DNA from 4 places in the Pararhizobium sp. DWP1-1-3 genome. Region 3 is predicted to be linked to each of the others. Evidence: predicted binding sites of a transcription regulator. Region 3 holds the regulator's gene; each other region holds the start of a gene.
The links. Region 3 encodes PhoB, which activates phosphate uptake and scavenging genes when phosphate is short. Its sites were predicted from a motif close to TGTCATNNANCTGTCAT; they were not measured.
Positions count from the first base shown of each region.

Region 1: ACP7BS_RS13275 (alkaline phosphatase) is a predicted target of PhoB. The motif match lies at 1,955-1,971, and genes of this name have one in related genera.
Region 2: ACP7BS_RS14130 (DUF2794 domain-containing protein) is a predicted target of PhoB. The motif match lies at 3,067-3,083, and genes of this name have one in related genera.
Region 4: ACP7BS_RS22655 (esterase-like activity of phytase family protein) is a predicted target of PhoB. The motif match lies at 3,687-3,703, and genes of this name have one in related genera.

Region 1 covers NZ_JAFCTR010000005.1:118,871-124,388, reverse strand. The annotation lists gene ACP7BS_RS13275 (alkaline phosphatase) at 142-1,899, opposite strand; gene ACP7BS_RS13270 (aspartate-semialdehyde dehydrogenase) at 2,307-3,341, shown strand; gene ACP7BS_RS13265 (lytic murein transglycosylase) at 3,613-4,434, shown strand; gene ACP7BS_RS13260 (carbonic anhydrase) at 4,567-5,208, opposite strand; gene pdxY (pyridoxal kinase PdxY) at 5,422-5,518, opposite strand, start outside.
Region 2 covers NZ_JAFCTR010000005.1:302,913-308,430, forward strand. The annotation lists gene ACP7BS_RS14115 (ABC transporter permease) at 1-977, shown strand, start outside; gene ACP7BS_RS14120 (Bax inhibitor-1/YccA family protein) at 1,202-1,945, shown strand; gene ACP7BS_RS14125 (GNAT family N-acetyltransferase) at 2,080-2,637, shown strand; gene ACP7BS_RS14130 (DUF2794 domain-containing protein) at 2,639-3,046, opposite strand; gene ACP7BS_RS14135 (DUF1223 domain-containing protein) at 3,453-4,208, opposite strand; gene acnA (aconitate hydratase AcnA) at 4,416-5,518, opposite strand, start outside.
Region 3 covers NZ_JAFCTR010000016.1:107,508-113,025, reverse strand. The annotation lists gene pstA (phosphate ABC transporter permease PstA) at 1-1,001, shown strand, start outside; gene pstB (phosphate ABC transporter ATP-binding protein PstB) at 1,014-1,829, shown strand; gene phoU (phosphate signaling complex protein PhoU) at 1,908-2,618, shown strand; gene phoB (phosphate regulon transcriptional regulator PhoB) at 2,726-3,409, shown strand; gene ACP7BS_RS25010 (VOC family protein) at 3,431-3,811, opposite strand; gene ACP7BS_RS25005 (GcrA family cell cycle regulator) at 3,818-4,351, opposite strand; gene ACP7BS_RS25000 (aspartate aminotransferase family protein) at 4,785-5,518, shown strand, end outside.
Region 4 covers NZ_JAFCTR010000013.1:94,488-100,005, reverse strand. The annotation lists gene clpX (ATP-dependent Clp protease ATP-binding subunit ClpX) at 1-147, shown strand, start outside; gene lon (endopeptidase La) at 617-3,037, shown strand; gene hupB (DNA-binding protein HupB) at 3,268-3,540, shown strand; gene ACP7BS_RS22655 (esterase-like activity of phytase family protein) at 3,754-5,518, shown strand, end outside.

The sequences.
Region 1 (5,518 bases), on a different contig from region 3:
TTGGGCTGACTGGATTCCTGTGACGAGCACAGGAATGACGGCGGTTGAGTATCAGTATCACCCACCAACAACCGCATCAAAGTCGGTCCTCAGTCACCTGACGGCGGGCTGTCTCACCAGCCCGCCGGACGCGATTATGGATCAGTTGGTCTGCTTGACGCCAAGAGCCAGGGTATCGGCGAGAACGCGGTAGATGTCGCTTTCTTCCATATACCCCTTGAAGCCCTCGGCACCCGGACCGGCTGCCTGCAGGACGACATCATCGACCGAATGCACGCCGCTGTCGCCGCTCTTGGGAATGTTACCCTGCACGAAGACGGCACCGGGAACATCCTTGTAGGCTTCGTTGGCGATATATTCCTTCTTCTCGTTCTGGATTGCCGGAACGAACGGACCATCGAGCTTCGGACGGAAGGTCTCGTAGTGATCCGGGCCGTTGTTGGCGCTGAGGAACAGGCGGCGGCTGACATCGACCTTGTCCGGATAGCCGTCCTTGTTTTCGTCGGTATAGTTCGGGAATCCGGCTTCAGCGTAGGTGCCGACCTTTTCGCGCATCTCGGTGCCGGGCTTTTCATCATCGACGGTGCCGATGATCGAAACGCCGTGGGCATGGTCGCCGGTGACGACGATCAGCGTGTCGGGATGGGTTGCGGCGAACTCGCGGGCAACGCCGACCGCCTTGTCGAATTCGATGGTTTCGACCAGCGCACGATCCCAGTCGAGGGGATGGGACATCTTGTCGATATTGGCGCCTTCGACCATCAGGAAGAAGCCTTCCTCGTTCTTCGACAATTCCCCGAGCGCCGCCTTGGTCATATCGACCAGGCCGGGCTGGTTCGGGAATTTTTCGACCGTGCCTTTTTTCAGGAACTCACGGTCCAGCGCCGTATCCATGTTGCCGGTGTGGAAGAGGCCGAGGATCTTGCCTGTGTTGGTGCCGGTTGCGGTCTGAAGCTCGGATTTGTCGGTTGCGAGCGTGTAGCCGGCGTCGTGGAACAGCTTGATATAGTCCTTGTCGTCCTTGCGCTTGGAGCCCGGAACGTCCTTGCCGAGGAAATAGGCCGAACCACCGCCGAGGATGACATCCGGCTTGACGTCGAACATCATGCCGACGATCTGCTCCTTGTCGCCGCGCTTGCGGGTGTGGGCGACGACGGCAGCCGGCGTCGCGTCTTCGATTTCCGCAGTCGAGACGATACCGATCGACTTCTTCGTCTGGCGGCGGATGGCTTCGGCGATGGTTTCGACCTTCGGGTCATCGAAGCTGTCGGGCGTACGGTCGGCATAGACACCCAGCGCGTTGACGGCGGTCTTATGGCCGGTCATGTAGGCCGACATGGTGTTGGCGCTGTCGGTGGCGATCGCTTCGGTCGATGACGTGCCGACGAAAGCCATATGGTCGAGGTCATCCATGTTGAGGCGGCCGTTGGCCTTACCTTCGGTCATGCCCTTCGACATGATGCGGGCGCCGGTGCGATGGGCCACGGACAGGCCGTCGCCGAGCAGAAAGATGATGTTCTTGGCCTTCTGGGTTTCGCCGGTATTGTAGACGTCCCAGGTCACCGACTTCGATTCAGAGCCGGCGGTCACTTCGATCGTGTAGGCGCCTTCGGTCGGCAAAACGAGATCACGGGCAATCAGGGCGGAGCCGAGGACCTTGTCGTCCTTGCCTTTTTCTTCGGCGACGAATTCGGCTTCCTTGCCCAGAACCGTCTTGTAATCCTGGCCATTGACGGTGATCTTGACGTCTTCCGGCTTGACGGCGGACTTGAACTCGACCTTGAAATCGAAGGGCGAGCCAGCGAGAATCGTGGCACGATCCAGCGGATAAACGGTGGTGGCCTGTGCGGCACCAGCGAGGATTGTCGTGGCGGCAAGCGCCGACAGAAGCATACGCATGGAAAACCCCTTTTTGGTTTGCTTTCGAGCTGACGGCCCGCAATAGGCACCCGCGATGACAACGGCATGACACTTCCGTAACGTTTTGACGGCGTGCCTTCCCGACCCTCATTTCTTGCTTGCCTGTTGACTCCGCGCCAAAACCGCGTATGAGCAGCAGCGGAAAAGGACCCACCATGCACCGTTTTGGTTACGCCATCGCTGCGCTGATCGCCCCGGCATTTGCTGCCGGGCGGGTTCGTTCTTTCTCGATATCTTCCAAAACAACGGCCAAAACGACGACGAAAACCGTCTGACGTCTCTGGCCACCGCTCTCTCCCCGGCACGGCCGGGGACCTGAAACCCGCGCCTTTGGCCGGCGGGTTTCCCCCAAAGCCCCGTGGAGAGACAGAAAGAGAGCAAAGACAATGGGTTTCAAGATTGCTATTGCCGGCGCGACCGGAAATGTCGGCCGCGAGATGCTGAACATCCTCGAAGAACGGGGTTTTCCGGCAGATGAAGTCGTGGCGCTGGCCTCGGCCCGCAGCCAGGGCACCGAAGTGTCCTTCGGCGACAAGACGCTGAAGGTCAAGAACCTCGAAAATTACGATTTTTCCGACACCGACATTTGCCTGATGTCGGCCGGCGGCGCCGTATCGCTGAAGTGGTCGCCGAAGATCGGCGCGCAGGGCTGCGTCGTCATCGACAACTCCTCGGCCTGGCGCTACGACCAGGACGTGCCGCTGGTGGTTCCGGAAGTGAACCCCGACGCCATCACCCAGTTCACCAAGCGCAACATCATTGCCAACCCGAATTGCTCGACTGCCCAGCTCGTCGTGGCGCTGAAGCCGTTGCATGACTTTGCCAAGATCAAGCGCGTCGTCGTCTCCACCTACCAGTCGGTCTCCGGCGCAGGCAAGGACGGCATGGACGAGCTGTTCAACCAGACCCGCGCCGTCTTCGTCGCCGATCCGATGGAAAGCAAGAAGTTCACCAAGCGCATCGCCTTCAACGTCATCCCGCACATCGATGTGTTCATGGAAGACGGCTACACGAAGGAAGAGTGGAAGGTGATGGCCGAAACCAAGAAGATCCTCGATCCGAAGATCAAGCTGACCTGCACGGCCGTGCGCGTTCCGGTGTTCATCGGTCATTCGGAAGCGATCAATATCGAATTCGAAAACGAGATCACCGCCGACCAGGCCCGCGACATCCTGCGCGAAGCGCCCGGCTGCATCGTCATCGACAAGCATGAAAACGGCGGCTACATCACGCCTTACGAAAGCGCCGGCGAAGATGCGACCTATATTTCGCGCATCCGCGAGGACGCAACCGTCGAGAACGGCCTGAATATCTGGGTGGTTTCCGACAACCTGCGCAAGGGCGCCGCCCTCAATGCCATCCAGATTGCCGAGCTCCTCGTCAATCGCGGCCTGATCAAGGCGAAGAAACAGGCTGCTTGATCAGAAAATATAAAGTTTATCCGATTATACCCGATCGAGATGCGACCAGCCTTTGGTTTCTATCGTCGCGATTGGGTGAAAAGCCTCGCATGATCCGTTAACGGGATGCGGGGCTTCTTTGTAAAAAGGCAACTGTGACGTTTTTTCACAGTCAAAAGGAGGATTCACGTGAAACGCGGCCTCTCAATACTGTAGCAACGTCGTGACAGAAACCGCAAAGACTGGCATTTTGCGGTCATAAATTTTGGATTCGGGCAATACGGGGTATTTCATGCGCAAGGCAAAGTGCGTACTGGCAGGTTTCACGGCGATGATTGCGGCAGCAATTCTGCCATCGGTGGCAGCGGCTGCACAATGCAGCAACACATCGGCAGGCTTCGACGCCTGGGTCGAGGACTTCAAAGGCGAAGCCGCAGGCCGCGGCATCAGCCCGGCGGTGCTGAACAAGGCCTTCGCCAACGTCACCTACAACAAGGCAACGATCCGTGCCGACCGGGGCCAGAAGAGTTTCAAGCTGTCGCTGAGCCAGTTCATGCAGAAGCGTGGCGGCCAGACGATCATTTCGCGCGGCAAGAAGATGAAGGCGCAGAACGCCGCTCTCTTCAGTTCCATCGAAAAGCGCTACGGTGTTCCGGCTGGCCCGATCATCGCGATCTGGGGCATGGAAACCGGCTTCGGCGGTTTCATGGGCAAGGAACACACGCTTTCAGCCGTCTCGACACTGTCGTTTGACTGCCGCCGTTCCGACTTTTTCACCGACCAGCTCTATGCGGCCCTGACGCTTGTGCAGCGCGGCGACCTCAGCCCCGACGCACGCGGCGCAGCCCATGGCGAAATCGGCCAGACGCAGTTCCTGCCGGCCAATGTGCTGAAATTCGGCGTCGATGGCGACGGCAGCGGCCATATCGACATGGTTCGCTCCAAGGCGGACGCGCTTGCCTCGACCGCCAACTTCCTGCGCGGCCATGGCTGGAGCGCCGGCGCCGGCTATCAGCAGGGTCAGGCCAATTTCGGCGCGATCCAGGGCTGGAATGCCGCCAGCGTCTACCAGCAGGCAATCGCCATCATCGGCGCCGAAATCGACGGCGGCTGATCGGCAGCGCAGCTTCTCGAATGACAAAATCCGCAGCCCGGGAAACCAGGCTGCGGATTTTTTGTGTGAGGTTTGACCTTGCCGTCAGATGCGGACGATGGCCGTGCCCGACAACATCACGCTTTCAGAAAATCACATGCCAGGACGGACGAAATCACCGGTCTTGCTATCCATGACCCACAGTTCGCCGGTCGAGATATCGAACCAGGCGCCGTGCAGCTGAAGCTTGCCGCGCTGCTCGAGGATTTTGACGCACGGGAAGGTCCGCAGGTTGGCGATCGAGTTGCGGATGGAGACCCGCTCCAGCGCCCGCTGGCGCTCGGCCGCAGTCATCAATTCGTTGTTGTGGATCTGCTCGGCAGCGGGCTTCAGGAGGTTCATCCAGCGGCCGATGAAATCGCCGGGTGACAGCGGTTCGGCATCGAGATCGAGTGCTGCCTTGATGCCCCCGCAGCGGCCATGGCCCATGACGACGATATCGCTGACCTTCAACACCTGCACGGCGAACTCGAGAGCCGCCGATGTCGAGTGATACTGGCCGTCCGGCTCGTAAGGCGGCATCATGTTGGCGACGTTGCGCACCACAAACAATTCGCCGGGGCCGCTGTCGAAGATGGTTTCCGGCGCCGCGCGGCTGTCACAACAGGCAATGACCATGGTCTTCGGCTGCTGACCGGTTTCGGCCAAGGCCTTGTAGCGCTGCTGCTGCTCGCTGAAGCGGCCGCTCATGAAATTGTTGTAGCCGTTTAGCAAATAGTCCGGGAAACGCTGCATGATGCTTGATCACTCCAATTATTTAGACAATTGAGATGTACATTCGCATGTCGGCTCTGCAGCACATACCATCTTTGTGCGCCGCACACAGGCAAATTACGGCAGCCCGCGCCGCCGGTGACATCCGAAATTCTCCATTTTGTTTGCGTGGGTGAAAAACGGTTTATTCGCTCAAGGCATGGGCTGGCAAGGGGGTAGATCGGCCGAACGATATCAGGAGCGCCGTTTCTGACCGGGATGCAGCAACCGGCGCATCTGAACCATCGCCATCGGCGTCGCAAGACTGGACGCGTCCCGCTCAAGCGTCAAC
Region 2 (5,518 bases), on a different contig from region 3:
TCGATATCCAGAGCGCCGAGGTCGAGGGGTTCCGCTCCCTGCTGCAGACAAGCCTGCCGGAGGGCAAGGTCATCGAAGTGCCGATGCTGCGCGGCCGTATCCTCGCCTTCAACGGCCAGGACGTCACCAAGATGAACGTTCCCGCTGCCGGTCAATGGGTCCTGCGCGGCGACCGGGGCATCACCTATGCCAAGAACAAGCCCGAAAATTCGACATTGACCGAGGGCGACTGGTGGGCACCGGATTATACCGGCGAGCCGCTGGTGTCGTTTTCGTCGGAAGAGGCGGGTGAACTCGGCCTGAAGATCGGTGATACCGTCACCGTCAATGTACTCGGCCGCAATCTCACCGCCCGGATCGCCAACTTCCGCAAGGTCGAGTGGGAATCCCTGTCGATCAATTTCGTGATGGTGTTCTCGCCCAACACCTTTGCCGGTGCGCCGCATGCCTGGCTGGCCACCGTGATCGATCCGGGTGCGACGGCGCAGGAGGAGGCAGCCACGCTCAAGGCCGTCACCAATGCTTACCCGACGATCACCAGTGTCCGGGTCAAGGACGCGCTTGATATCATCAACGTGCTGGTCGGCCAGTTGGCAACGGCCATCCGTGCCGCCGCTGCCGTGGCGCTGGTTGCATCGATCCTGGTGCTGGCCGGGGCGCTTGCGGCCGGCAACCGGGCACGCACCCATGATGCCGTCGTCTTGAAAACACTGGGCGCTACACGCTCGACGCTGATCCGCGCCTTCTGCTACGAATATGCCATCCTCGGGCTATCGACGGCGATCTTCGCGCTCTTTGCCGGCGGGGTCGCTGCATGGTTCGTGGTCAGCAAAATCATGAGCTTGCCGTCCTCCTTCCTGCCGGACGTGGCCCTGATCACCATGGCTGTCGCTCTCGTCGTCACGGTCGGTTTCGGCCTGGCCGGCACCTGGCGGGTGCTCGGGCAGAAGGCTGCACCCGTCCTGCGCGAGCTCTAAGCGCCCAGTTAACCGTTAACGCTAACCCCCGAATGCCTGAGAATCCGCTTTTCGGCTGATTCTCAGGGCTGCCGGTCTTGTGTAAGTCATATTTCGACATCATATTCAGCACAGGCATGCTGGAGCCCCGCAGCGGCGCCTGGGTTAAGTGGCTGGCACCTTTCAAGGATGCGCCCTTACCGCCCGACACCGTAAACTTAACCGGGGCTTTTAAAGAGGAAACAATGGCTGATCTTAGAAACTACCAAACCCGAATGTCGCCTGCCGGCGCACAGGCGGGGGCCGTAATCGACGAAGGTCTGCGCACCTATATGCTCAAGGTGTACAACCTGATGGCCCTCGGTCTGGCAATCACCGGTATCGCTGCCTACGCTGCGTTTCAGTTCGCTTTTGCGGACGGACAACTGACGGCGTTCGGCCAGGCGATCTATGTGAGCCCGCTGAAGTGGGTGGTCATGCTCGCGCCGCTGGCTCTGGTGTTCTACATGAGCTTCCGCATCAACTCGATGAGCGTGTCGGCCGCGCAGACGACCTTCTGGGTCTATGCAGGCCTGATGGGCCTCTCGCTGTCGTCGATCTTCCTGATCTATACCGGCCAGAGCATCACCCAGACGTTCTTCGTCACGGCCGCTTCGTTCGGCGCTCTGTCGCTCTACGGCTACACCACCAAGCGTAGCCTGTCCGGCATGGGTTCATTCCTGATGATGGGTCTGTTCGGCCTGATCATCGCTTCGATCGTCAACATCTTCCTGGCCTCGTCGGCGCTTGATTTTGCGATCTCGGCTATCGGTGTTCTGATCTTCGCAGGCCTCACCGCCTACGATACCCAGAAGATCAAGGAAATGTATTTCGAAGCAGACGGTGCCGAAGCCGCTGGCCGCAAGGCCATTATGGGCGCGCTGACGCTGTATCTCGACTTCATCAACCTGTTCCTGTTCATGCTGCGTTTCCTCGGAAACCGCAATTAATCCGGAACCGGATACTTCTGATAAAGGCGGCTTCGGCCGCCTTTTTTGTTGCCTGCATTTTGGCAAGGCGGCCCGCTTGAATGGTCGGATGCGATATGGCAGACGAGACAAACCTCTTCCAGACAGGTCTGCCCATGTCCTTTATCCTGCGCGATGCGACCCCATCCGACATTCCCGCTATTACAGCGATCTATCGGGAATCCGTGCTGAACGGCGTCGCCTCCTATGAGATGACGGCGCCGGATGAATCTGAAATGGCCTCGCGCTTTTCGGTGATCACCGGCAATGGCTATCCCTATATCGTTGCGGTCGATGCGGACGGCATCCTCTTGGGTTACGCCTATGCCTCGGCATTCCGGACCCGCACGGCCTACCGTTTCCTGGTCGAGGATTCGATCTATCTGGCACCGGAGGCGCGGGGGCGTGGTGTGGGCAAGGCGCTGCTGGCTGAACTGATCCGGCTCTGCACAACGCTGGGCTTCCGCCAGATGGTCGCCGTCATCGGCGGCGCGCATCCAGCTTCGGTCGCCGTCCATCGTGCGGCCGGTTTCGAGCATGGCGGGCTTATGAAGGGCACGGGTTTCAAGCACGGCCGCTGGCTCGATACGATCATCATGCAATTGCCGCTCGGCGAGGGGCTGACGACCGATCCGGAGCCGGGCGTCTACCCCGATACGCTCTACCGGGGCTAACTCAGGTCTTGATGACCTTCAGCATCTTGTCGAAGACTTTGAGAACCTGCTGCAGGTCATGGCCACGCTTCAGGATCATGCCATGGGTATTGGCGACGCTGAAGGCGCCTTGCCTGGCAGACAGTTTCGGGTTCTTTTCGATCCGAAACAGCGGCATTTCACCCGACCGCTTGAAAACCGAGAAGACGGCCTTGTCACGCAGGTGGTCCATCGCATAGTCGCGCCATTCGCCTTCGCCGACCATGCGGCCGTAGACCCGGAGGATCATGTCCAGCTCGCGGCGGTGGAAGGTTATGGGAAGTTGGTCCTGATTGCTGCTGCGATATTCGTGCAGGTTAACAACCACATCGGACGATTTCTGCCTTTCGGAACGGGTCTCGCCTTGCGGCAAATCCGGCTGATCAGTCATCGGTACTCCGGCCTTATATTGTGACAGGACGGTTACAGTTTGCCTGACCTTGGCTGAAATGCAAGCCGCAAGGCCCGTCGAAATAGTGGGTGACTTTTTTCGGCGTGCCGCATTTTAAACAAACCGACGCCCCATTTGACAGGGAAACTCCCTATCGTTGGCGCGAGGGAGTCCTTCCGAGTGTCCGGCCTGCATGTGCGTTAAGGATTTTTCTGTCCTCAGCGGGTGCAGCAATGGAGTGGCTAGCCAAAGCGTCCTTCGGACGCGGTTACTCCACACGCCATATCGAGCGGGTGCTGTCTGCGCCTGCGAAATGTGGCCGGTTCGGTCCGGCATCTTCGAACCCTCAGCCCCAGCCCCTCGATGCTGCCGGGCCGAACCAGATCAAGCTTAAAAAGCTAGTCCGTCATTGAGCAGTAGTTGCCATGACAGTTGTGGCACCAACGATGGCGCCGGGCGTTTCATTGTCTTTCATCTGCTGTAGAAGCACCGCACAGCCGCCGTTTTCGCCTTCGTTGAGGATGGACGCGGGCAACACGAAACTGGCAGGCTTGCCGTCCCACATGCCGATCGTCTGGATGTCGCGGACGGAGTGCCAATAGGAAATCGTCTTGCCGCTGTTTTCGCCCTTCTTGACATCGACGAGCTGCTGGCGATTGAAATAGACGACGACGACATTGGCCTTGCCTGTGCCGGCCCCGATCCTGATATCGATCTCGTCTTTGCGGACGCTGGCGGAGACTGGAACGGCAAGCCCGTCCCCCGTTGCCTTCATTGCCGACAAGCGATTGTTGATTCCGTCGAGATCGGCGCCGTTGATGTGGTCGCGGCCGTTGAGCACCGCCTGCGGCGTGTAGACACCACTACGGCCGAACATTTTCGCATAGGCATATTGCCGGGCAGTATTGTCCTTCGAGGCCAGCGTGTCGGCCCAGCCGAGATAGTTCCAGTAATCGACATGATAGGAGAGCGCCACGACCTTGCCGTCGTCGATCAGCGTTTTCAAAGCCGCGTCCGCCGGCGGGCAAGAGGAGCAGCCCTGGCTGGTGAACAGTTCCACGACGCCTGCCGGCTTTACCGCATCTTCGGCCATAGCCGGCATCGCCATGAGGCCGAGGCCAAAGGCGAGCATGATGCGGCGAACGGTGCTTGATCCAGACATCGGGACTTCCATTTCGAGGGTGTGGCATTTCAAGGTCGGCAGCTTAACCGTGTTGTACCGGCGTAAAGCCTCTGTCGGCATCCTTCATACGCTGCTCCTCTTTCAACGGAAAATCACGTTGGAGTGAGGCTTGAGGCTCCGGTGATCACAAAAAAACCGGGGCTCGTGAAAGCCCCGGTTTCGTTCATGTCAGCATTCGTGATGCCATCAGGCAGCGAGATCGCGCAGAACCGTCTGCAGGATGCCGCCATTGTTCATGTAGGTGACCTCATCGAGCGTATCGATGCGGCAGATCAGCGGAACGTCCTTCACCGTGCCGTCGGCATAGGTGATCCTGGCGACGCGCTTTTCACGCGGCTGGACATTGGCGAGACCGTCGATCGTGACGCTCTCGTCGCCCTTCAGGCCGAGCGATTCCCAAGTCGTGCCTTCCTCGAAGACGAAGGGCACGATGCCCATGCCGACGAGGTTGGAGCGGTGGATACGCTCGAACGACTGGGCGATCACGGCCTTGACGCCGAGAAGGTTGGTACCCTTGGCAGCCCAGTCACGCGACGAACCGTTGCCGTACTCGACGCCGGCGAAGATGACCAGCGGCACGCCTTCGGCCTTGTACTGCATGGCGGCGTCGTAGATCGACATCTCTTCCTTCGAAGGATAGTGGATCGTGTAGCCGCCTTCCTTGCCGTTCGGGCCCATCATGTGATTACGGATGCGGATATTGGCAAACGTGCCGCGCATCATCACTTCATGGTTGCCGCGGCGCGTGCCGTACTGGTTGAAGTCGGCAATGCCGACGCCGTGGTTGATCAGGTAGGCACCGGCAGGCGACGCTGCCTTGATCGATCCGGCCGGCGAGATGTGGTCGGTGGTGATCTTGTCGCCGAACAGGCCAAGGACGCGGGCGCCCTTGATGTCGGAGATGCCCGAACCGGTCTTGCCCATGCCGACGAAGTAGGGCGGGTTCTGCACATAGGTCGAGTTGTCGTCCCAGGCGTAGGTCTGGCCTTCCGGAATCTGGACGGCCTGCCAGTTGGCGTCGCCCTTGAACACGTCGGCATATTTCGATGCGTAGAGTGCGCGTGTGACGTATTTCAGGATGTATTCCTGAATTTCCTGCGATGTCGGCCAGACGTCCTTGAGGAACACCGGCTGTCCATCGCTGCCGATGCCGAGCGGCTCGGTAGTGAGGTCCTTCTGGACCGTACCGGCGAGCGCATAGGCGACGACCAGCGGCGGCGAGGCGAGGTAGTTCGCCTGAACGTCCGGCGAGATGCGGCCTTCGAAGTTGCGGTTGCCCGAGAGAACGC
Region 3 (5,518 bases):
AAGCGCTTGGTATCGATCCGGCCAACAAGCCGCTCGTCAAGCAGGCGACGGACATGGTTTCGGCCAGTGCCCGCACCCAGCTGCGCGATCTGGTTGTTGCCAATCCGGCCATCATCGGCACGACCGCCAATGTTTCCCTTCTGGCGGAAGGCAATATCGACAGTGCCAACAAGGGCCAGATTGACCTGACCGTTGCCGAAGCCAACCGCAAGGTGAAGGATCAGCAGCTCGAATGGATGAAAAAGCTGACCGAAACGGGCGCCATGGCCAAGCAGTTCAATACGGGTCTGTTCACCTATGGTGCATCGAGCCGTCCTGAAGCTGCCGGTATCGGGGTCGCCGCTCTCGGTTCGCTCTACATGATGCTGATCGTCCTGGTGCTTGCCCTCCCGATCGGCGTTGCAGCATCGATCTATCTGGAAGAGTTCGCACCGAAGAACCGGCTGACCGATCTCATAGAGGTCAACATCAACAACCTCGCGGCCGTTCCGTCCATCGTCTACGGTCTGCTCGGCCTGTCGATCTTCATCAACTTCGCCGGCATGCCCCGTTCGGCTGCCGTCGTGGGTGGTCTGGTGCTGACATTGATGACGCTTCCAACGATCATTATCGCCACCCGTGCAGCCCTGAAGGCGGTTCCGCCATCGATCCGCTCGGCAGCTTTGGGTCTTGGCGCTTCCAAGATGCAGACGATCTTCCACCACGTCCTGCCGCTCGCCATGCCGGGCGTCCTGACAGGCACCATCATCGGTCTGGCGCATGCGCTCGGCGAAACCGCGCCGCTGCTCCTGATCGGCATGGTGGCCTTCGTCGTCGATTATCCGGGCTCGCCGATGGACCCGTCCACTGCTCTGCCGGTCCAGATCTACATGTGGGCCAACGAAGCCGAACGTGCATTTGTCGAACGGACTTCGGGTGCGATCATGATCCTCTTGATCTTCCTCGTCGTCATGAACCTTGGCGCAATCCTGTTGCGGCGTCGCTTTGAGCGGCGCTGGTAGTGAGGTAGAAACATGAACATGATGTCAGAAGCAGCAGTTGAAAAGGCGCTGGACCAGAAAATGAACACTGTTCCCTTCAAGATGATCGGAAAGGACGTTTCGGTTTATTACGGCGAGAAGCGTGCGCTTTTCGATGTGAACCTCAACGTTCGCGAAAACACCGTCACCGCGCTGATCGGCCCGTCGGGCTGCGGCAAGTCGACATTTCTGCGGACGCTCAACCGCATGAACGACACCATCGACAGCTGCCGCGTTACCGGCAAGATCACCCTTGATGACGGCGACATCTACGATCCGAGCATCGACGTGGTGGAACTTCGTGCCCGCGTCGGCATGGTCTTCCAGAAGCCCAACCCGTTCCCAAAGTCGATCTACGAAAACGTCACCTACGGTCCGAAGATCCACGGTCTCGCCCGCACCAAGGCCGAACTCGATCAGATCGTCGAGTCAAGCCTGCAGAAGGCCGGCCTCTGGAACGAGGTGAAGGATCGCCTGCATGAATCCGGCACCGGCCTTTCCGGTGGTCAGCAGCAGCGTCTGTGCATTGCCCGCGCCGTTGCCGTCAGCCCGGAAGTCATCCTGATGGACGAGCCGTGCTCGGCGCTGGATCCGATCGCGACCGCCAAGGTCGAGGAACTGATCCACGAACTGCGCACGAACTACACGATCGTCATCGTCACGCACTCGATGCAGCAGGCCGCCCGCGTTTCGCAGCGCACCGCCATGTTCCACCTCGGCAATCTCGTCGAGGAAAACGACACCGACAAGATGTTCACCAATCCGGACGACCAGCGTACCCAGGATTACATCATGGGCCGCTTCGGCTGAGGACTTAGCTTGCCACCCTGTCATGAGGGCAGGGTGGTGGCCTTCCAACCCGGATTGTGATCGCAAGGAAAAACAATCATGTCTACGCACATTGCTTCCGTCTACGACGAAGATCTGAAGTACCTGACCCGGCGTATCTCCGAGATGGGCGGCCTGGCCGAACAGATGGTGGCCGAATCCGTGCGCGCGCTGGTCAATTCCGACCTGGCGCTTGCCCAGAAGGTCATTTCCGACGACGCCATTCTCGATGAGGCCGAGCGCCAGATCGGCGAAAAAGCAATCGTCACCATCGCCAAGCGCCAGCCGATGGCTGCCGACCTGCGCGAAATCATGGGATCGATCCGCATTGCCGCCGATCTCGAGCGGGTCGGCGATCTCGGCAAGAACAACGCCAAGCGGGTCATCGCCGTATCGACCGCCAGCCTGCCGCGTCAGCTGGCCCGCGGCCTCGAGCATCTGGCCGAGCTTGCGCTCGTTCAGCTCAAGGAAGTGCTCGACGTCTATGCGTCGCGTTCGCCGGAAAAGGCCAACAGCATCCGCGAGCGCGACAATGAGATCGATGCGATCTACACGTCGCTTTTCCGTGAACTGTTGACCTACATGATGGAAGATCCGCGCAACATCACGCCTTGCACGCATCTCTTGTTCTGCGCCAAGAACATCGAGCGCATCGGCGACCACGCCACCAACATCGCCGAAACCATCTACTATATGGCGACCGGCGCGCAGCCTGTCGGCGAGCGACCGAAGGACGATACGGCCAACACGGTCGGCGCGATCGGTAACTGATCACGCGATAAAGTAAGTAAATTCTTACGCACTGATTGCGCGAGCGGCCGCTGGAGCCGCTCGGCAAGCCTTCGGCCATCCGGCCGGGCGCCAAGGAGCTGAACTGAATGTTGCCAAGAATTGCCGTCGTTGAAGATGAAGAGGCGCTCAGCGTCCTCCTCCGATACAATCTTGAGGCCGAAGGGTTTGAAGTCGATACGATCAATCGTGGCGACGAGGCGGAAATGCGCCTGCAGGAACGCCTTCCCGATCTCCTGATCCTCGATTGGATGCTGCCGGGGGTTTCCGGCATCGAACTGTGCCGCCGGCTGCGCCAGCGCTCCGAGACAGAGCGCCTGCCGATCATCATGCTGACGGCACGCGGCGAGGAAAGCGAACGTGTTCGCGGGCTCGCCACCGGCGCCGACGACTATGTGGTCAAGCCGTTCTCGACGCCCGAACTGATGGCGCGGGTCAAGGCGATGCTGCGCCGGGCCAAGCCCGAAGTGCTGTCAACGCTGCTGAAATGCGGCGATATCGAACTCGACCGCGAAACCCATCGCGTCCATCGCAAGACCCGCGAAGTCCGTCTCGGACCGACCGAGTTCCGCCTGCTGGAATTCTTCATGGCCTCGCCCGGCCGTGTCTTTTCGCGCTCGCAGCTTCTGGACGGCGTCTGGGGCCACGACATCTATGTCGATGAGCGCACCGTGGACGTCCATGTCGGACGCCTGCGCAAGGCGCTGAACTTTTCCAACATGCAGGACGTGATCCGCACCGTGCGCGGCGCCGGCTATTCGCTGGAAAGCTGAGCGCCGTACAGGAAAGAACCGTCAGGCACTGCCGAGCGGTTCGCCAATCTCGATGGCGTGACCATCCGGATCATAAAGGCGGAAGACCCTCTGCGCCCAGGCTTGCGTCTCGATGGGGTGGATGAGGTTTACATCGCCGGAAATGCGCTCGAAAAGCGCATCCAATTTATCGTGTTCGAAATAGAGCAGGATATTTTGTCGGCCATAGGGCTCGGGAACGACTGACGGCTGTCCCCAGACCGTCGTTTCCAGGGATTTGCCGTCATGGATGGCAAATCCCGTTTCAAACATAACAAAATTGCCGAAGTCTCGGCTGATCACCAATCCCAGTATCTCGCAATAGAAAGTCTTCGAGATGCCGATATCCCGCACGAACGGGATGGGATTGACGAAACGGCCGATCCGGCCTCAGCGGGCCCGGCGACGCTCGCCGGACGGCTGGTAGGCAAGCTTGGCGTGGAATGTGCAGTAGGGCGATGTGTCCGGGGAATCGTTGCCGCAGAAGTGGAACTCGTCCTTCATCGGATCGCCAATCGGCCACTTGCAGGTGCGGTCGGTAAGCTCGGTCAGGACCAGGCGGCGCGACATCGGAACGACAACGTTATTGCCGGCCGGCGCTGCTTCCTGATCCTCGCTCGCGCCGATTTCCACTTCTTCCTTCATGACGGTTGCACCGGCGGTGCGGGTCACTGTGCGGGTGGCGGTCATGCGCGACGCTGTGTAAGTCGGTGCACGCGGCGCAGCGGACGGTGCTGGACGTTTTGCACGTGCCGTTGCGGTGCTGCCGCCGGCCTTGGCGCGGCCCGGCAGGCAGAGACGGTGGACCTTGCCGATGACGGCGTTACGGCTAACGCCGCCGAGCTGTGCAGCGATCTGGCTCGCGCTCAAGCCTTCGGCCCACAATTTCTTGAGTTTTTCGACCCGCTCGTCAGTCCAATTCATGGTCTTGTCTCCATTCCCAGCGTTGGTGATGGTCGAATCCTCCACCGAGCCCTGGATATGATCCGAGGCTGAAACGCGATAACACTTTTGGTGACTAGGTCCGCCGCATGCGTTCTAGTAATTGTTTCTTAACGTAGAGCCCGGGGGACTCTCTGACAAGAGTCCGGGGAATCTCACCGAATCGATTTCTGAGTTTTCCCCAACTTGCTTGCTATGCGTGGCATTTTTGCAAGGGTATCCGGCTAAAAAAATTGCGTCCGCTGTATAGCCGCGAATTGCCGGAAATCAGGGGCTTTTGTTGACATCGCAGTGCGAAGTGAAGATAGTGCCCCTGCCGCCGAAAGGCGGCATTTTGATTTTTTGCGGGTTGGTCACAGCCCTATCGACGACGCCGATTGTACAATTGCCGTGATGGTTTGAGGAGACATGCGCCATGGCCGATGCCACGCCGCTTTATGACACATATGCACGCGCGCCCCTGCGCTTCGAGCGCGGCGAAGGCGTCTGGCTGATCGCCGAGGACGGTACCCGCTATCTCGATTTTGCTGCCGGTGTGGCGGTTAATTCGCTGGGGCACGCACATCCGCATCTTGTGTCGGCATTGAAGGAGCAGGCAGACAAGGTCTGGCACCTCTCCAACCTTTATGAAGTTCCCGGCCAGGAAAGCCTCAGCCGCCGGCTGACGGAAGCGACGTTCGCCGACAAGGTGTTCTTCACCAATTCCGGTGCAGAAGCGCTGGAATGCGCCATCAAGACGGCGCGGCGCTATCATTTTTCCAAGGGCCAGCCGGAAAAATTCCATATCATCACGTTCGAAGGCGCCTTCCACGGCCGCACGCTGGCGACCATCGCCGCCGGTGGGCAGGCAAAGTACCTGGAAGGTTTCGGCCCGAAGGCGCCGGGCTTCTATCAGGTGCCATTCGGCGACATGGGCGCCCTGAAGGCTGCCATCAGCGAAGAGACCGCTGCGATCCTGATCGAGCCGATCCAGGGCGAGGGCGGTATCCGCACGGTACCGAAGGAATTCATGCAGGAATTGCGTGCCCTTTGCGACGAATACGGCCTGCTGCTCATCCTCGACGAGGTCCAGAGCGGCGTCGGCCGGACCGGCAAGCTGTTTGCGCATGAATGGGCCGGCGTCACCCCGGACATCATGGCGGTCGCCAA
Region 4 (5,518 bases), on a different contig from region 3:
AAGATCCTGCTCGACACGATGTTCGAACTGCCGACCCTGGAAGGCGTCCGCGAAGTTGTCATCTCCGACGAGGTGGTCAAGGGCTCGGCCCGTCCGCTCTACATCTACTCGGAACGTTCCGAGGAAAAGGCCAACGTTTCGGCTTGATCGGATCTGCGTCTTTTGAAGAGGCCCGCCATGTGCGGGCCTTTTTTATGCGGCATATGCTGAAAGGCTTGGTCTGTCCCGGAAGGGCAGGGTGCACATAAGCAATATGTGCAGGTCAGCCCTGCAAATATTGCGGATATGCATCTGCTGAAAGCCTGATCACCGGACTTAGCCGCCGAAGGAATATTCGAGAGAATCAGCGATTGCTAAAAGCGGACAACAACGCGATTATGTAACGATTCTGTGTCGATGTGTCCCGGCACGAAGCGTGTGCGTTCACTCTTGCGGCAAGGCCCGCAACAGTTAGATGCCGTTTACTATCCGGCTCCACCGCCTCCCAGGTCGGTAGTCGGCAAAGGGTTGAAAACAGACGTCACACACTCCACCTGACAGTGGAAAGAATGAGGACCGGAAGCGCCCTTGAACGCTTCGGGTAACGCGCCCGGAAACGGGACGGAAAGGAAATGACATGACGAGCAAAACGTCTCCGGCAATCGAGAGCGCGACCTATCCGGTGCTGCCGCTGCGCGATATCGTGGTATTCCCGCACATGATCGTGCCGCTCTTTGTTGGCCGTGAAAAATCGATCCGCGCGCTGGAAGAAGTCATGGGTACCGACAAGCAGATCATGCTTGCCACCCAGATCAATGCCAGCGACGACGATCCGGAACCGGCTGCGATCTACCAGATCGGCACCATCGCCAACGTTCTGCAGCTGTTGAAGCTGCCCGACGGGACCGTCAAGGTTCTGGTCGAAGGCCGTGCACGCGCCGAGATCGACGGCTATACCGGCCGCGAGGAATTCTATGAAGCGATGGCCCATCCGCTGTCCGAGCCGGAAGAAGATCCGGTTGAGGTCGAGGCGCTGAGCCGTTCGGTAGTGTCCGAATTCGAGAGCTATGTGAAGCTCAACAAGAAGATTTCCCCGGAAGTCGTCGGCGCTGCCAGCCAGATCGAAGACTATTCGAAGCTCGCCGATACCGTTGCATCGCATCTCTCCATCAAGATCGTCGAAAAGCAGGAAATGCTTGAGACGACCAGCGTCAAGCTGCGTCTTGAAAAGGCACTCGGCTTCATGGAAGGCGAGATTTCGGTTCTGCAGGTTGAAAAGCGCATCCGTTCGCGTGTGAAACGCCAGATGGAAAAGACCCAGCGCGAATATTACCTGAACGAACAGATGAAGGCGATCCAGAAGGAGCTTGGCGACGGCGAGGAAGGCCGCGACGAGATGGCCGAGCTGGAAGACCGTATCACCAAGACCAAGCTGTCCAAGGAAGCCCGTGAAAAGGCCGATGCGGAAGTCAAGAAGCTGCGCCAGATGAGCCCGATGTCGGCGGAAGCCACCGTCGTGCGCAATTATCTGGATTGGCTGCTCGGTATTCCGTGGTCGAAGAAGTCGAAGGTCAAGACCGATCTCAACCACGCTGAAAAGGTGCTGGAACTGGATCATTTCGGCCTCGACAAGGTCAAGGAACGGATCATCGAGTATCTGGCGGTCCAGGCGCGTTCGCAGAAGATCAAGGGGCCGATCCTTTGCCTCGTCGGTCCTCCGGGCGTCGGCAAGACCTCGCTTGCCAAGTCGATCGCCAAGGCGACCGGCCGCGAATATATCCGTATGGCACTTGGCGGCGTTCGTGACGAAGCCGAAATCCGCGGTCACCGCCGCACCTATATCGGCTCGATGCCCGGCAAGGTCATCCAGTCGATGAAGAAGGCAAAGAAGTCCAACCCGCTCTTCCTGCTCGATGAAATCGACAAGATGGGCCAGGATTTCCGCGGCGATCCGTCGTCTGCTCTCTTGGAGGTGCTGGATCCGGAACAGAACTCGACGTTCATGGACCACTATCTGGAGGTCGAGTACGACCTTTCGAACGTGATGTTCATCACCACGGCGAATACGCTCAATATCCCGGCCCCGTTGATGGACCGCATGGAAGTGATCCGTATCGCCGGCTACACGGAAGAAGAAAAGCTGGAAATCGCCAAGCGGCACCTGTTGCCGAAGGCGATTGCCGATCACGCGCTTCAGTCGAAAGAGTTCTCGATCACCGACGGTGCCTTGTCAGCGATCATCCAGACCTATACCCGCGAAGCCGGTGTGCGTAGCCTTGAGCGCGAGCTGATGAAGGTTGCCCGCAAGGCCGTCACGGAAATCCTCAAGGGTCGCACCGACAAGGTTGAAGTGACAGCCGAGAACATCAACGACTATCTTGGTGTTCCACGCTATCGCCATGGCGAAGCCGAGCGCACCGACCAGGTCGGTGTCGTCACCGGTCTCGCCTGGACGGAAGTCGGCGGCGAGCTTCTCACCATCGAAGGCGTCATGATGCCCGGCAAGGGCCGCATGACGGTGACCGGCAACCTGCGCGACGTGATGAAGGAATCGATTTCGGCTGCGGCATCCTACGTCCGCTCCCGCGCGATCGACTTCGGCATCGAGCCGCCCTTGTTCGACAAGAGCGATATCCATGTGCACGTGCCGGAAGGCGCGACACCGAAGGACGGTCCGTCCGCAGGTGTGGCCATGGCAACGGCAATCGTGTCGATCATGACTGGTATTGCCGTCAACAAGGACGTGGCGATGACGGGTGAAATCACCCTGCGCGGCCGTGTCCTGCCGATCGGTGGCCTGAAGGAAAAGCTGCTCGCAGCCCTTCGCGGCGGCATCAAGAAGGTGCTGATCCCGGAAGAAAACGCCAAGGACCTGGCTGATATTCCGGACAACGTGAAGAACAATATGGAGATCGTTCCGGTCTCGCATATTGGCGAGGTTCTGCAGCATGCACTGCTGCGGGTTCCGGTCGCGATCGAGTGGGATCCGGCCAAGCAGGCGGTGCCTGTTGCGGCAACCGATCCGGCTGACGACGCCGGCGCGCTGATTGCCCATTAGGCACTTGACTTGAGCGCGAACTGGTGCCTGCCGCAGGTTGTGCACTGATTTGAAGCGGAAACAGTGGAAGACCGGCATTTTTGCCGGTCTTTTTTATGTAAAACCCTGCGCAAAGCCTTGCATTCCATGGGATTCGGAGCGATTGGGTTTGCCAAGGCGGGGGCGGCGCGTATGCTGCCCTCGGCTTGAAAATTGAGTCGTTTCGAACCAGTATTGAAAGGGGTGGAAACATGAACAAGAATGAGCTCGTGTCCGCAGTTGCCGAGAAGGCCGGACTCTCGAAGACAGATGCATCTTCTGCAGTTGATGCAATCTTCGACGTTATCCAGGCAGAACTGAAGAACGGCGGCGACGTTCGCCTCGTTGGCTTCGGCAACTTCTCGGTCAGCCGCCGCGAAGCATCCAAGGGTCGTAACCCGTCCACTGGCGCAGAAGTTGATATCCCAGCCCGCAACGTGCCGAAGTTCTCGGCCGGCAAGGGTCTCAAGGACGCCGTGAACTAAGTTTCATGTTTCGTCTGCAGCACCGTGGCGAAGACGCCAACGGTTCGAGAGCAGGTTGATTTGAGGCCCGGGTTTTCCCGGGCCTCTTTTCCTTTGAAGCCTTTGCCTGGCTTCGTGTTGGCGACCGATTTCTAATATGCTTTGACTGTCATGCGGGTGTTACACAGCGCGATCAAAACCCCTTCCATATTCATTGATCAGGAGGGACATCCCGTGAAGACATTTTCGCTCACCGCAGCACTCGCTGCCGTGCTTGCCGCCTCGACCGCGTCAGCCGTCAGCGCAGAACCGGTATTCAATCGTATTGCCTCCTTCGCCGTCGCCGGCAATCTGCCTGAAGGCGTTGACAAGAAATCCGTCACCTCGGCTGAAATCATCGCCGCCAGCGAAGACGGCAACATGCTGGTCTATTCCGACAGCCCGAACAAGGCGATCGGCTTTATCGATATCACCGATGCCAAGGCCCCGAAGGCCGGCGGTTCCGTCGCTTTCGACGGTGAGCCGACGTCGGTGACCATCGCCGCCGGCAAGGCGCTTGTCGCGATCAACACGCGCGAAAGCTTCGTCAAGCCGTCGGGCATCCTGGCGCAGGTGGATATCGCTTCCAAGGCGATCGACACGACCTGCGATCTCGGCGGCCAGCCGGACTCCATCGCCCTCAACAAGGACAAGACGATTGCCGCGATCGCCATCGAAAACGAGCGCGACGAAGAGGTCAATGACGGCGACATCCCGCAGATGCCGGCCGGCGATCTGGTGATCCTGTCGCTGAAGGATGGCGTCGTCGATTGCGGCTCGATCAAGCACGTCACGCTGACCGGACTTGCCGATGTCGCCGGCGACGATCCCGAGCCGGAATTCGTCGCCTTCAACGGCCAGGACGAGATCGCGCTGACGCTGCAGGAAAACAACTACATCGTCATCATCGACGGCAAGACCGGCACCGTGAAGAGCCATTTCTCCGCCGGTACCGTCAACCTTGAAGGCATCGACACCAAGAAGGACGGTGCACTGAAGTTCACCGGCGAGATCAAGGATGTCGCCCGCGAACCCGACGCCGTGAAGTGGCTGGACGACGACCGCTTCGTCGTTGCCAACGAAGGCGACTGGAAGGGCGGCGCCCGCGGCTTCACCATCTTCGACAAGACTGGCAAGGTTCTTTACGAGAACGGCGCCGGCTTCGAGCGCGAGATCGCCAAGATTGGTCACTACCCGGACAAGCGCAACAAGAAGGGCGTCGAACCGGAAGGCCTGGAAGCCGCCAAGTTCGGCGACGACAATCTGTTGTTCGTGCTGGCCGAGCGTGCGTCCGTCGTCGGCGTCTACAAGGACACTGGCGCCGAGCCGGAGCTTCTCCAGCTTCTGCCGTCGGGCATCGGCCCTGAAGGTGCCGTTGCCATTGCGAGCCGCAACCTGTTCGTGACCGCAAACGAAACCGACCTCGTCGAAGATGGCGGAGCCCGTTCGCACGTCATGATCTATGAGCGTGCGGAAGGCGAAGCTGCCTATCCGCAGATCGTCTCCACCGAGAAGGACGGCGAACTGATCGGCTTCGGCGCGCTTTCCGGCCTTGCTCCGGTCAAGGACAAGCCGGGCATGCTCTACGCCGTCAACGATTCGTTCTACGCCTCGCAGCCGACGATCTTCACGATCGACGCCACTGCAAAGCCGGCGAAAATTGTCGATGCCCTGCGCATCACACGCAATGGTGCCGCCGCACAGAAGCTTGACAGCGAAGGCCTGTCCCCGGACGGCGAGGGCGGCTTCTGGCTCGCCAATGAAGGCGATGCCGACAAGCTCGTCGGTCACGCCATCATTCACGTGAACAAGAAGGGTGAGATCGAGAAGGAAATCGCCATTCCCGCCGAGCTGCGCGCCGGCGAGAAGCGCTTTGGCTTCGAAGGCATCACCAGCGTTGGCGAAGGCGATGACCAGGTTCTGTGGATGGCCATGCAGCGCGAATGGGGCGATGACGAAA